Regions from separate parts of the Lysinibacillus sp. YS11 genome, predicted to be linked through region 1. Evidence: predicted binding sites of a transcription regulator. Region 1 holds the regulator's gene; the other holds the start of a gene.
The links. The regulator LexA, encoded in region 1, represses DNA repair genes until DNA is damaged. The targets are predictions, from matches to a motif close to CGAACATATGTTCG.
Positions count from the first base shown of each region.

Region 2: the regulator LexA is predicted to act here: its motif matches at 1,692-1,705, upstream of uvrB (excinuclease ABC subunit UvrB).

Region 1 is NZ_CP026007.1:1,240,875-1,248,489, forward strand. Features, by position in the region: gene LBYS11_RS05765 (hypothetical protein) at 1-97, shown strand, start outside; gene LBYS11_RS05770 (hypothetical protein) at 94-786, shown strand; gene LBYS11_RS05775 (prepilin peptidase) at 851-1,603, shown strand; gene LBYS11_RS05780 (gamma-glutamyl-gamma-aminobutyrate hydrolase family protein) at 1,637-2,359, shown strand; gene lexA (transcriptional repressor LexA) at 2,467-3,084, opposite strand; gene LBYS11_RS05790 (cell division suppressor protein YneA) at 3,251-3,565, shown strand; gene LBYS11_RS05795 (YneB family resolvase-like protein) at 3,562-4,227, shown strand; partial or broken gene def (peptide deformylase) at 4,257-4,831, opposite strand; gene LBYS11_RS05805 (helix-turn-helix transcriptional regulator) at 4,824-5,015, opposite strand; gene LBYS11_RS05810 (DJ-1/PfpI family protein) at 5,326-5,859, opposite strand; gene LBYS11_RS05815 (GNAT family N-acetyltransferase) at 5,861-6,394, opposite strand; gene LBYS11_RS05820 (DUF896 domain-containing protein) at 6,582-6,815, shown strand; gene tkt (transketolase) at 6,942-7,615, shown strand, end outside.
Region 2 is NZ_CP026007.1:725,215-732,829, reverse strand. Features, by position in the region: gene uvrB (excinuclease ABC subunit UvrB) at 1-1,619, opposite strand, end outside; gene LBYS11_RS03350 (IDEAL domain-containing protein) at 2,050-2,298, opposite strand; gene LBYS11_RS03345 (competence protein ComK) at 2,526-3,035, shown strand; one part of gene prfB (peptide chain release factor 2) at 3,079-4,107, opposite strand; one part of gene prfB (peptide chain release factor 2) at 4,109-4,183, opposite strand; gene LBYS11_RS03335 (competence protein ComK) at 4,306-4,848, opposite strand; gene secA (preprotein translocase subunit SecA) at 5,177-7,615, opposite strand, start outside.

The DNA of each region.
Region 1 (7,615 bases):
AACACCCCAACAAAAATTTAAAGAAGTACCGCGATATTCAGTGTCCATTACAGCGACAATCGATTTTATGTATTTAGCTGGAGGACGACGCTCATGAATAAATTAACGAGTAGTAAAAATTCATCTATGATCTTGTTACTGGCGCTGATAGCTGCTATTTTATTTGCGCTGTATTATTATTTGCTTTCACCAAAATTGGATGAAGTGAATGAGAAAGAGAGTAATGTATTGCAGGTGCAGCAAGAATTAGCTAGTGTCAAAGAACAACTAGCACAATTAGACAAAGAGCAGGGACAGCCTACTATCAATATATTAGCCTTAAGACAAAAGCTACCTGCAACAAGAGCCGTTGAAAAGATTATTCTTGATTTAGCTGAGATTGAAGAGGTGACAGGAACTCGTATACTGTCTTTAACTGTTCAAGGTGAGGACGGCACTGTGACACCTTCAGATGTATCGAATGATCTTAATATGTTGGAGCAGGCTGAAGCAGAGGTCAATGGTGATCAGGAGAACAAGGAGACTACTACACCAATTGCATCTCTTTCGAAGGACTCTTTACCAACTAATTTAAAGCTTGTTACTTTTATATTAGAGGTGGGTGCGCTTGATTTTAATTCTCTTGAAAGCTTTTTACAGGAGGTTGAACAATTAGAGCGTGTCATGAAAACCGATAAGATTGAATTTAAATTGCCTGGAGAGCAGGCACAGCTTGAGAAAGATGCAGATCTTACGTTAAAGGCAACAGTGCAAGTGACAACGTTCTATTACGAAGAACAACAATAACTTTATTGATAGGCGCACCATACTGCATTTGTATGGGCGCCTATTGGTTTAGGAGGACATAAAATTGGAAATGGCTTATACGATCTTTATTTTTTTATTTGGACTTGTCTTTGGCTCTTTTTATAATGTAGTTGGCTTACGTGTACCACAGAAGGAGTCGATTGTACATCCTCCTTCACATTGTCCAAAATGTCAGAGACGACTGACGGCGCTTGATTTAGTACCAGTTTTGTCTTATGTATTTTTAGGAGGAAAATGTCGTGGTTGTGGCAATAAAATTTCTTGGGTTTACCCAGTCATAGAATTAATGACAGGTGTATTATTTGCCTTTGCTTATGGGCAGTTAGGCTGGGGCATAGAATTGATAGTAGCACTCTTTTTTATCTCCTTATTAGTTATTATCGTTGTATCAGATTTAGCCTATATGCTAATTCCAGATAAGGTGTTAGTATTCTTTTTACCTTTGCTAGCTATTGGACGAGTGCTGTCACCATTAACACCGTGGTGGGACTCTCTTGTGGGTGCTGTGGTTGGTTTTGGCATATTATATATCATTGCTGTGCTATCAAACGGTGGCATGGGTGGAGGCGATATTAAATTATTCTTTTTAATTGGTCTCGTTCTGGGTACGATTGATACACTGTTAACGCTATTTTTAGCTGCACTTATTGGTATGATTGTCGGGATTACCATGTTATCGAAAAACAAACAGGGGAGAAAAACACCCATTCCGTTTGGGCCATCTATTGCATTGGCCGCAGTTATTGTTTATTTCTATGGCGATGTATTAATTAATTGGTATCTAGGCTTTTGGTAATTGTGCAATTTTCAAGAATTTGGAGGGAAGCAAGTGAAACCGATTATTGGTATTACAGCCTTTGTTGAGGATGATTTATCCTCTCGATTAAATGCTGCTTACAGTAAAAGCATCATTGAAGCAGGTGGAATTCCACTGATTATTCCAATTGGAGTAGAAGAAGAGGCAGCCCAGATTTTAGCCCTTACAGACGGTTTATTATTATCTGGTGGTCATGATGTGCACCCATTTCTATTCGGGGCTGAGCCTTCATTAAAGCTTGGAAAAATTCATCCAGCGCGAGATACGATTGAGTTAGCATTGATTGAAGCCGCATTCCAACGTAAGATGCCTATTTTCGGGATCTGTCGAGGAATTCAAATACTAAATGTTGCATTAGGTGGTACCTTATATCAGGATATTGATAGTGATCACTTTAGTACCAAGTTACTCCAACATATGCAGCAATCAGGTCGAGCTGTAGCTACCCATTCTGTACAGGTTATTGCTGACAATCTATTAGCGACTATCGTTGAACAAGAGAAAATAGCAGTGAATTCATTTCATCATCAAGCGGTGAATGTTTTAGCAGAAAAATTAAAAGTAGCGGCAAAATCTAACGACGGTATTATCGAAGCGGTAGTTCATGAGGAGATGCCATTTTGCTTAGCTGTTCAGTGGCATCCTGAGGAACTAGCCATAGTAGGAGATGAGAGTGCTCAAAAGCTATTTTCAGCCTTTATTGAAGCGAGCTTAAAATTTAAGAAGGAAGCTTAGAAGAGGCATTGTACAAAGAATCCAATCGTATGTGGATTCTTTTTTTGCGTAAAAAAGAGGATACATGCTCTTAGAAGGAACATAATCCTCAAAATCTGCTTTAATCGTTAATGTACACGTCTGTAAAGACCTACAACCTGTCCTAAAATAGAAACTTGATCGACTATAATTGGTTCCATAGAAGAATTTTCAGGCTGTAAACGGAAATGGTTTTTCTCTTTAAAGAAACGTTTTACAGTTGCTTCATCCTCAGCTGTCATAGCTACAACAATATCCCCATTATTAGCTGTTGCCTTTTGTTTTACAATGACTAAATCTCCATCTAAAATCCCAGCTTCAATCATTGATTCCCCCATGATTTCTAGCATGAACAATTGATCTTCACTTGTGCCATACGTATCGGGTAATGGGAAGTATTCTTCAATATTTTCAATTGCTGTAATTGGAGAACCAGCTGTAACCTTCCCGACAAGTGGGACATGGATCACCTGTTGTTTTTGAATGGATTCTTCAGGCTCTAAAATTTCAATTGCGCGTGGCTTTGTTGGATCTCGACGAATAAAGCCTTTTTGTTCTAATCGAGCTAAATGTCCATGAACAGTTGAACTGGAAGCAAGTCCAACTGCTTCACCAATTTCACGTACTGATGGTGGATATCCTTTAGCTCGTACCTCTTCCTTAATGAAAGCTAAAATGTCCTCTTGTCTTTTCGAAACTTTTTTCATGAGTGCTCACCTCTTTTTTCTAAAATCATTCTTCTTATTTGATAGTATAACAGAATGCGAACATGTATGCAAACATAGGTTCGAAAAGTGTTTGACAAAAACGTTTGTTCGCTTTATTATGGGAACATACATTCCGAACAAACATTCTTAAAAAGGGGTAATGATTATGACATGGTTTAAGAAAAACACACATATCTCAATCTTAATAGGAGCTTGTTTATTATTTGCAGCATACCTTTACATTACTGATCCAGGAAAAGTTAGTTACGCAGAAATTCAAATCGAACATGGGGATAGCTTGTGGTCGTTAGCCGAGCAATATCGTGGTAAAATGAGTACTGATGATTGGATAAAGCTTGTAAAAACTGAAAATGAACTAGCAGATATTAAAATTGTAGCGGGAAAATCTCTAGTTATACCTGTAGTGAGTGATCAAGCCAGTCCCATCAATACTATCGAAATTGCGAGAAATGAACAATGATAAATAATCAACTATCGGCTGTTGTCTATTGTCGCGTAAGTACTGAAAAAGAAACACAAAGCTCCTCATTAGAGCGCCAGCAGGAAGAGTTGCTGCGCTATGCTAAAGAGCAAGGCTATGCAGTGAAGGGCGTGTTTAAAGATCAACATAGTGGCTATGATGTAGAACGTGAAGGCTTACTAGAAATGCTTGATTTTATAAAAGATAAGAACATTAATGCTCTTTTTGTCCAAGATGAAACTCGTTTAGGACGAGGCAATGCAAGGATGGCTGTATTACATTTATTACAAAAGTCAGCAACTGATGTTTTTTCTATGCGTGATGCAGGCCCAGTCCAATTAAATGAAATGGATACGATGCTGCTTGAAATTTTAGCGATTGTAGAGGAATATCAGCGTAGAATCCATAATGCTAAAATTCGACGAGGTATGCGACGTGCTGTAGAAAACGGTTATCGTCCAGAAAATAATTTATCGAATCGAGGTAATCCGCAGGGGCAGGAGCGAAAAGATCTACCTGTAGAGGAAATTGTGAAGCTACGCAAACGTGGATTTACCTTTGAAGAAATTTCTATAACGCTTAGAGGGTTAGGCTTTGAGGTAAGTAAGGCGACAGTACATCGTCGTTTCCAAGAGCACCAAGAAAGATTAGCAGGAAAATAATATTCCTGCTAATTTTTTTTTGTAAAAAACTACTGAAGGGAAGAAAAGCTTTCGATGATAACATGATTTGGCAGTTGGAAAGGGTGCTCTTTATTTATTCGGTCATAAAACATGATGCCATTTAAATGATCGATTTCATGCTGTACAACGATGGCCCCGTAGCCCTGTAACTGTACAATGATTTCATGTCCATCGATGTCGTAAGCTTTGACTTTAATTCTCTCATATCTCGGTACAAAACCAGGGACAGGTCGATTTACAGATAGACAGCCTTCTCCTTCCGGTAGATAAATCATATTAAGGGAATGACTCATTATTTTAGGGTTAATCAGCATCATTTCTTGGTCATCAAAGAGTACAGCAAACATTCGTTTATCTACGCCAATTTGATTAGCAGAGAGTCACTTCCAGGGCGAAGCTTATATTTTTTTGCTAGCGTTTGATTTTGGCTATTTTTCAGATATTGCAGCATGGCTAGGAGGGTATTTCGGTCTTCATTGGTCACTGGTCTCGACACTTCTTGAGTTTGTTTTCTTAAAATTGCCGAGTGTTCTTTCACAAAATCCTTCATTGTAATCATATAATCTGGGTGAAATTTAGTCATAGATAAACACCTCATCAATACGGCTATTAAGAACCTTAGCAATCTTAAAAGCTAATTCTAGGGTCGGATCATATTTATCATTTTCAATATTATTAATCGTCTGTCTCACAACTCCACATTCTTTTGCAAGTGACGCTTGTGTTATGCCTAATTTTCTTCCTAAAATTTTGATGATGTTCTTCAGAATTATCCCTCCATTTTGTCCAAAGTATTAGACATTTATATCCATCCCCCTAAGAATACAGATATTAGACTATTTGATTCCTATGCTAGTATGAAAAAAGTAAAGACACTTTTGCAGAAGGATTGATTGGAGTGGAGCCAGCGTCACTCCTAGGGGATTTAGCGTCACAGATGAGACCCTAGAAAGGACGCTGGCGGAACGGAAATCACCCCACAGCCTTGTTAAAAGTTCTCATTCTACTAATGACATCATCTTTTTTCAACAACATGAAATGCCCGATTAATTGGACATTTAGGTTTTAAATCATCACTTAATACCAATTTTCATCAAAATTTAGCTTTAACGCATACCCGAAACAAATACCGAAAGGAATAAAACCTCTTCCTCTTGCTGTAATGATATTTCCATCTTGTACCACTAGTTCATCTGAATAGTTATGAAGTTCAAAGCACCCTAACTGCTCCATGCCATCTAAAGGTAGTCCTACTGTATATTTTTTGTTCTTTAAGACCCCTGCTTTTGCTAATAGGTAAGGGGAGCTAGAAATACTTGCAATTATTCCTCCTTTTGCAGATAGAAGACGAATGAAGTCTAGTAAGCTCTCTTCAAGTTGTAATGTAGAAATATCCATATAGCCTGGTAATAGTAGACTATCAATATCGTCAAGCTCTACCTCATTCACGGATAAATCAGCTATACAATTTAAACCAGATTCTCCTCTGATAGGTTTGGTATTCGATCCAAGTGTGATGATGGGTTTACCGCCTTGCATTAATATGGACAAAGCAACACTCAATTCATATTCACTAAATTGTGGGTATAATAACACCGCAGTTTTCTTCATTTCATACACCTCTTACCTTTAGATTGTTCCATTCTTCCTCTAAAATAGCGTAATAGTATTCATCCCACCAAGTCTCTCCATGAGGAATGCATTTTTTGAAAAATCCTTCTTGGCGCATTCCTATTTTTTCCATTACTCGGTAAGAAGCGATATTTTCTGGCTGGCATGTGGCAATAATTCGATGAAGTTTCATTTTATTAAAGCCGTGATCTAATAGGGCCTGAGCAGCTTCAGAAGCATAGCCATGATTATGATAGGCAGGATTCATAACCCATCCAATTTCATACGTATGGTCGCCAAAGTATTTGTGGAAAACAAGATGACCAATGACTCGCTGTTGTTCACGTAAAACAATGGCGAAATGTTTTGCTTGCTCGTTGCTATTCTCTGTTACGAAATTTTGAACCTGATCTTCATTCAACACACCCTCTGGCATATAGTGCATGACCGTTTTGTCGGACATATAGCTATAAACAGCCTGCCAATCTTGGGCTTCAAATGTTCGAATAAGTAGTCTAGGTGTTGTGATGTTCATGATAGCTCCTCCTATTATCTATCAAATTTTTCCTTTTATTATTAGTTATACACCTCTAACTTCTGGAAGTCATGTAAATAATGGCTAAGAAGTGTTTTTAAGGGTTGGTATAACTGCATTTTAAGGGAAACCATGCTATACTTTGCATACTGAGGTCATTAAGCTAGGTACTGAAAGGTGTGTAACCATGTTATCAAAGGAAAAAATTAACCGAATTAATGAATTATCTGCTAAAGCAAAAAGCGGACAATTAACAGAGGAAGAAGCAAAGGAGCGAACAGCGCTTCGCAAGGAGTATTTAGATACGTTTAGAGCAACTATGCGAGATACGATTGAAAACGTTAAAGTGGTAGATGCAGAAGGAAATGATGTAACTCCTGAGAAGGTAAAACAAGCACAAAAAAATAAATTTCTAAATTAATGTGACACAATTCAATAAAGTATGTATGAAAACGCAAATAGTATAACAAAAGCATTGTTTTCTAAAGCAATGTTGACTAAACTGTAAAAGAACAATATATAGGACGAGAAAGGATGTCACAATATAATGACTCAACACGCGGATCTTTTAGCTATTAATGCTATCCGAACTTTGTCAATCGATGCTATTGAAAAAGCAAATTCTGGTCACCCAGGTTTACCAATGGGAGCAGCACCAATGGCTTATACGCTTTGGACAAAACAATTACGCCATAATCCAGCAAATCCAAAATGGTTTAACCGTGATCGTTTTGTACTATCAGCAGGTCATGGCTCAATGCTTTTATACAGCTTACTCCACCTTGGAGGCTATGGTTTACCAATGGAAGAAATTCAAAACTTCCGCCAATGGGATTCATTAACACCAGGACATCCTGAATATGGTCATACAGTAGGGGTAGAGGCAACAACTGGTCCTCTTGGACAAGGAATCGCTATGACTGTTGGTATGGCAATGGCTGAGCGCCATTTAGCCGCTACTTACAATAAACCAGGTCATGACATTGTTGACCACTACACATTTGCGTTATGTGGCGATGGTGATTTAATGGAAGGTGTTGCAGCAGAGGCGATTTCATTAGCTGGTCACTTAAAACTTGAAAAATTAATCGTACTTTACGATTCTAATGATATTTCTTTAGATGGTGACTTAGAAAAGTCATTTTCAGAAAACGTTCAAAAACGCTTTGAATCTTATGGTTGGAATTATTTAAAAGTGGCAGATGGTACAGATGTAGATGC
Region 2 (7,615 bases), 520 kb from region 1:
GCACGACCAATGGTTTGAATCAATGAACGCTCTGAACGTAAAAACCCTTCTTTATCAGCATCTAAAATTGCCACAAGGGACACTTCAGGGATATCAAGACCTTCACGCAATAGATTAATACCTATTAGCACATCATACGTTCCTTTGCGTAGCTCACGGATAATTTCAATACGTTCTAGTGTCTTAATTTCTGAATGTAAGTATTCAACTTTTAAGCCCATTTCCTTCAGGTAAGCCGTTAAATCCTCAGACATTTTCTTCGTTAGCGTTGTCACTAAAACTCGCTCATCACGCGCAATTCGATCTTGTATTTCATCAATTAAATTATCAATTTGACCTTCAATAGGACGTACATCAATTAATGGATCTAATAATCCAGTTGGACGGATAATTTGCTCTACCATTTCTGGTGTATGCTCCAGTTCATAAGGACCTGGTGTGGCTGATACATAAATCGCTTGATGTACGCGGTTTTCATACTCTTCAAAACGTAATGGACGGTTATCTAGAGCAGATGGCAATCGGAAGCCATGTTCTACGAGCACTCCTTTACGTGCTTGGTCACCATTGTACATTCCTCGAACCTGTGGAAGTGTTACGTGACTTTCATCAACCACAAGTAAAAAGTCTTCGGGGAAATAATCTAGCAAAGTATATGGAGTAGCACCTGCTTCACGCAATGTTAAATGACGTGAATAGTTTTCAATCCCAGAGCAAAAGCCCATTTCACGCATCATCTCTAAATCATAGCGTGTACGCTGTTCTAAACGCTGTGCCTCTAGTAATTTATCTTCTGCACGTAATAATGCAAGTCGTTCCTCTAATTCTTTTTCAATGTTTTCAATCGCTTTACGCATTTTCTCTTCTCGTGTAACGAAGTGAGATGCAGGAAAAATAGCAACATGCTCTCGATCCGATAAAATCTCTCCCGTTAGTGCATCTACCTCACGAATGCGATCGATTTCATCCCCAAAAAATTCCACACGAATACAATGCTCATCACGAGAGGCTGGGAAGATTTCCACTACATCTCCACGTACCCGAAATGTTCCGCGAGTAAAACTAACATCATTTCGCTCATACTGAACGTCTACAAGCTTGCGCAGTAGCTGATTACGTTCAATTTCCATACCCGTACGAATGGAAACAACCATTTCTCGATATTCTTCGGGAGAACCTAAACCATAGATACAGGACACAGATGCAATAATAATGACATCCTCACGCTCAAACAATGCAGAAGTAGCAGAGTGACGCAGCTTATCAATTTCATCGTTAATGCTAGAGTCTTTTTCTATATAGGTATCTGTCTGCGGTACATAAGCTTCTGGTTGGTAGTAATCATAGTAGCTGACAAAATATTCAACGGCGTTATTTGGGAAGAACTCTTTAAATTCACTATACAACTGGCCAGCTAACGTTTTATTGTGTGCCATGATTAGTGTTGGTTTTTTGACTTGCTGGATGACATTCGAAATGGTAAACGTCTTACCTGTTCCAGTAGCACCAAGCAATGTTTGATGACGTTTGCCTGCTTTCACACCCTCCACTAATTCCGCAATGGCCTGTGGCTGATCCCCGTTAGGCTGATATGGCGCTTGTAAATCAAATGTTTGCACTCATGTCCCCGTCCTTTCTTCCAATTTGTACATATATTTTAGCATAGCAATATTAAAATTTCGAACATTTAACGAACGAATGTTTGTAAAAAATTTTTTCATCTCTAAAATTTTTATTACATAACAATACAGTCAATTTAACTTGTTACTCTTATAATAGCCGTTTTATTAGGTTTTCAAGCTTCATCGATGGATGGGATTTCCTGTTTTGCTTTATGTGCAGCTCACACTCTCTCAAGAGCCGGGCTATGTACTTTTAGAGTGACTCTCACTTTTTTTATAAACAGCGTCTCAAACTTTTTAAATGACTTTCCCCATTCTATAAGCAAGATTACTTCTTCTAACCAAAACATACAATCTTCACATCCTCTGCAACTATTTTCAAAAGCAAAAAAATCCCACTCTCCAATAGATATGGAGAGCGGGTTCGTCAATATGATTCATCTTCTGTTTGGTGTAAGGAAGTTAGTTCGGATGCGTATTGATAAAATGCGTTTTCATCTTTTTCATCGAGTGCTCTATCTATCAGAACCATGAGCTGCTCTTGCCGATGCATACGCTGGATACGATTTAAAAATAAATCTAAATAAATCTCGTTTAATAATTTCTCTGCCCCATCAACTTTTTTCGACTGACCAACGGCTTTCAGAAAATCTGTATACGAATAATATTTATCCAACGATCTCACCTCGATCCTTTTCTAAATTATATGAAAATTGAAATTAAAAAGCAATGCTTACGATTCGAAAATATCTTGGATTAGCTATTAATCAATTGATATTTAGAGCAAATTCTCTAGGCATTTCGTGCTTTTCTGAACGATTTTCAACTATTTCATTTAATTTAAGAAAGTCATATTCTGTTTTACACTACCGTTATCACTAGAAAAAAGGAGGCACTCCCTATATGACAACTAACTTTGTAAACGGCTACTTAATTTCATTCAATACTTATTTGCTGCAGCCTATTCAGCATGACTCCAAAGTCTTCACGCATGTGATTGATAAGCATAATGAGCTGATTGTTACACGCAAACCGATGCACGTCCTTCGAAAATCCTGTCTCTCATTAGGATCAACTTATGAAGCCGCAAAACAATCGGCTAAACGTTTTTTCGGCAATCAACACAAGCTACCAATCGTCGTGGCCTTTGATTATGGTTATCCCTGTATTTTTTTACCAACTTATTCACCCAGCTCCATTCACAATATATGGATAGGGCTTCATGCAATTATTAATATTACACCTAGTGAATTGGGGTGTATTGTAACGTTAAAAAATGATAAACAAATCGAACTACCTATTCGTTATGCTTCCATTAGTAAACAATTTCTTAACGCATCTATGCTGTATAAATATTACATGAATGAACGAAAACAGCTTAGCCAAGATGCACCCTATCATCCACCCTTTTAACAAAAATTCCCCAAGAGCATCTCACTCTTGGGGAATCTGGGTATTAATTTATTTTTGAACGTAAATAGGCATTAATAAATGGATCTAAGTCGCCATCCATCACAGCACCCACATTACCTGTTTCTTCATTTGTACGATGATCCTTCACCATCGAGTATGGGTGGAAGACATACGAACGAATTTGGGAGCCCCAGCCTATTTCTTTTTGCTCACCGCGTATTTCATCTAATTGTGCCTGCTGTTTATCAAGTTCTAATTGATATAGCTTCCCTTTTAACATCGTCATCGCTTTTTCACGGTTTTTAATCTGGGAGCGCTCAGCTTGACATTGTACGATCGTACCAGTAGGAATATGCGTAATACGGACTGCAGAATCTGTCGTATTAATATGCTGACCACCTGCACCTGTTGCACGATACGTATCAATTTTTAAATCCTCTGTACGAATATCGATTTCTATATTGTCGTCAAACTCTGGCATAACATCACAGGAAACGAAGGACGTATGACGGCGGCCAGACGAATCAAATGGAGAAATACGTACTAGACGATGCACACCCTTTTCCGCTTGTAAATAACCGAAAGCATTGTGACCTTTAATCGACAATGTTACAGATTTAATCCCAGCTTCATCTCCTGGTAGATAGTCCACTGTTTCCACTTTAAATCCACGCTTCTCAGCCCATCGTGTATACATACGTAATAGCATTGAACCCCAGTCCTGTGACTCCGTACCACCAGCACCAGGATGCAGCTCTAAAATGGCATTGTTTTGATCGTATGGGCCACTTAGCAGTAATTGAAGCTCAAAATCAGCCATCTTTTGTTGGAATTCTGCTAGTTCTTTGCCTAGTTCTTCTTGTAATTCTTCGTCTGGTTCTTCACGCAAAAGTTCCAGTGTCATATCTAAATTTTCATGTGTTTCCACTAAATCTTTATATTCATTGACAATAGCTTTTAAGCCATTTCCTTCATTGATAATCACCTGAGCACCTTGCTGATCATCCCAAAAGCCTGGCTCTAGCATCATTTCATCTAGCTCCTGAATACGTGCCTCTTTGTTCTCTAAGTCAAAGAGACCCCCTAAAGTCCGCCAATTTTTTGGCTGTAGTGTCTAACACATTGCGTACATCTGCTAATTCAATCATCGTTAAATCCTCCGAACGTTAGTCATGAAGCTAACACTTTATTCATAAAGCTCCGTATCTTTTTATTATAACGTTTTTAGAAACGAAAACATACTATCTAGCAGATGTTTTGTGGAATTAAGTCAACTATCCTGCGTCTCGTCCTCAAACATATTCTTGGCAAGACGTTGAAATACTTTCACACGGTCATACTGAACAAGTAAATATTTTGTTCGTTTCTCTAGTCTATATTTTAATAAAAAAGCTCTTTGAATCCGAGACTCTAACGCATTGACACTGACATCCACAATAAATTCCTTGCCATTCATAAAAGTAACCTTTGTCCTCTTTTTATCCACAGCGACATAGTCATCTATATGATGAACAGCGAACCAGATACAGTCAGGGTGTAAAGGAGACCTACTAGGAAACCATAAAATATTACAACGTTCGTGCACGACGATAGGATTTTTATTAAGCTTGCCTAGGATCATTTTCGAACCATCGAACGCTCCTCTTAAACTAGAACCAAAATAACGCAGATTAAAGTCCAATAATTTCGTTGGTGGTAACGTAGATATATACTCATTATTTTTCTCATACACCTGCGTACATAAATTTCCAAAGGAATCATACACAGGCATATACATCATTGTTTCACTATTCATAATATCTTTTTTATGCATCTATAGTCCCCCTTTATACATTTTATGTTGCTTCCAGTCAAAATAAAAAGGAATATACAAATATGCGTACATTCCCGCTATTTTCAATGAGTAAGATTGCTTGAAAATTCCGATCCTCCTTAAGACTTAGTATCACCATCAAAAATTCAGGATAATAATAGGATAAATGACTTGTACTATATACCTATTATTACAGCTATTGTATACCCATATTTTTCAATTGTCTATAAATTCTGACTTTTTATACTAAAATTTCTTCATTTTTAAGTAATTTTAAAAAGAAAAAATCATTTCAACACGTAGTTAAAATGATTTTTTCACCTAGATATTATTGAGCTGTGCCATGACAGTTTTTAAATTTCTTGCCGCTACCACATGGACATAAATCATTACGGCCAATGTTTTCAGCTTTACGTACTGGTTGCTTTTTCGGCGCAGCGCCACCTTCTTCTTTTGGATTAACAGCCTGCCCCTTTGCCACCTCTTCACGCTCCAGATTATTGCGGATTTCTGCTTTCATCGCATATTTCGCAACATCCTCGCGAATAGAGGCTACCATATCCTCAAACATCGCAAAGCCTTCTTGTTGATATTCACGAAGTGGATCGTTTTGACCATAAGCACGCAGATGGATACCTTGACGTAGTTGATCCATTGCATCAATATGATCAATCCATTTTGTATCGATTGATCGTAATAAAATAACCTTTTCAAACTCACGCATACGCTCTGGTGTCAGTTCTGCCTCTTTTTCATCATAACGAACATGAACAGCATCAGAGATTAGCTGATTAATATCTTCAGCAGACTTGCCTTGGAAATCAGATACTTTAAGTTGACCTTCCTCTAAAAGATTAGCCGCTACAAAGTCTTCAATAGCCTTTAGGTTCCAATCCTTCTGTTCACCTTGAGTATACAGGCTAACAACATTATCGATTGTTTCTTGAATCATAGACTCAACAAGCACACGCATATTTTCTGTTTCTAGTACATCATAACGCTCTTTATAAATAATCTCACGTTGCTGACGTAGTACATCGTCATATTGTAATAAGCGTTTACGCGCATCAAAGTTATTACCTTCGACACGTTTCTGCGCTGATTCTACAGCTCTCGACACAACTTTAGATTGCAATGGCTGGGAATCATCCATACCTAAGCGCATCATCATCGACTTCATATTATCAGAGCCAAAACGACGCATTAAATCATCCTCTAAGGATAGGTAGAATTGTGTAACCCCTGGATTCCCTTGACGACCAGAACGTCCACGAAGCTGATTATCAATACGACGTGATTCATGTCGCTCTGTACCGATTACCGCTAAACCGCCAATTTCGAGTACTCCTTCGCCAGGTTTAATATCGGTACCACGTCCAGCCATGTTTGTTGCAATTGTCACTGCACCCTTTGTACCAGCGTTCGCAATGATTTCAGCTTCACGTTCATGATTTTTCGCATTTAATACATTATGAGGAATTTTATGTTTATCCAATAGTTTAGAAATAATCTCAGACGTTTCAATAGCAACTGTACCAACAAGAACAGGTTGACCAGCTCTATGACGCTCTGCGATATCAGCAGCAACTGCTTTATATTTCCCTTCCATCGTTGCAAAAATCAAGTCAGCACGATCATCACGAGCAATCGGTTTATTCGTCGGAATAGCGACAACATTCATATTGTAAATATTACGGAATTCCTCTTCCTCTGTTTTCGCTGTACCTGTCATCCCTGCAAGCTTTTGATACATACGGAAGTAGTTTTGGAAGGTAATTGTCGCCATAGTCATCGATTCATTTTGAATCTCAACGCCTTCTTTAGCTTCAATTGCTTGGTGTAAGCCATCAGAATAACGACGACCCTTCATCAAACGACCAGTAAAGCCATCAACGATCACAATTTCGCCATCCTGCACAACATAATCGACATCGTTATGCATACTTACATGCGCCTTTAATGATTGATTGATCGCATGATTTAAACGAACATGTGTCAAATCAAATAGATTATCGATGCCAAATGCTTTTTCTGCCTTTTCCACACCTGCATCTGTTAACGTAACACCTTTTGTTGACTCTTCATACGTATAGTCTGTCTCTGCATTTAACATACGCACAAACGCATTAGACTGTTTATAAAGCTGTGCTGATTTCCCAGCTTGACCCGAAATAATTAATGGCGTACGAGCTTCATCAATTAAGATCGAGTCCACCTCATCAATGACAGCATAGTGCAATGGACGTTGTACACGTTCCTCTTTGTAAAGCACCATGTTATCACGTAAGTAGTCAAATCCTAGCTCATTGTTTGTACTATACGTAATATCTGCCTCATAAGCAGTACGTTTTTCATCTTTTGAAAGGCTATTTAAATTAAGCCCAACAGATAAGCCTAAGAAATTATAAAGTTGTCCCATTTCAGCAGCATCACGACTCGCTAGGTATTCGTTGACTGTTACAACATGTACACCTTTACCAGTGATGGCATTTAAATAAACAGCCATTGTCGCTGTTAAAGTTTTACCTTCCCCGGTTTTCATCTCCGCAATATTCCCCTCATCAAGAGCGGCTGCCCCCATGATTTGAACGCGGAATGGGTACATCTCTAATACACGCTTTGCCGCTTCTCGACAAACAGCAAACGCTTCGGCACGAATCGACTCTAAATGCTCACCCTCAGCATAGCGCTTTTTAAATTCATCTGTTTTCGCTTGTAGTTGATCATCTGAAAGCTGTTCCATTTGAGAAGCGAATCTCTCAACTTG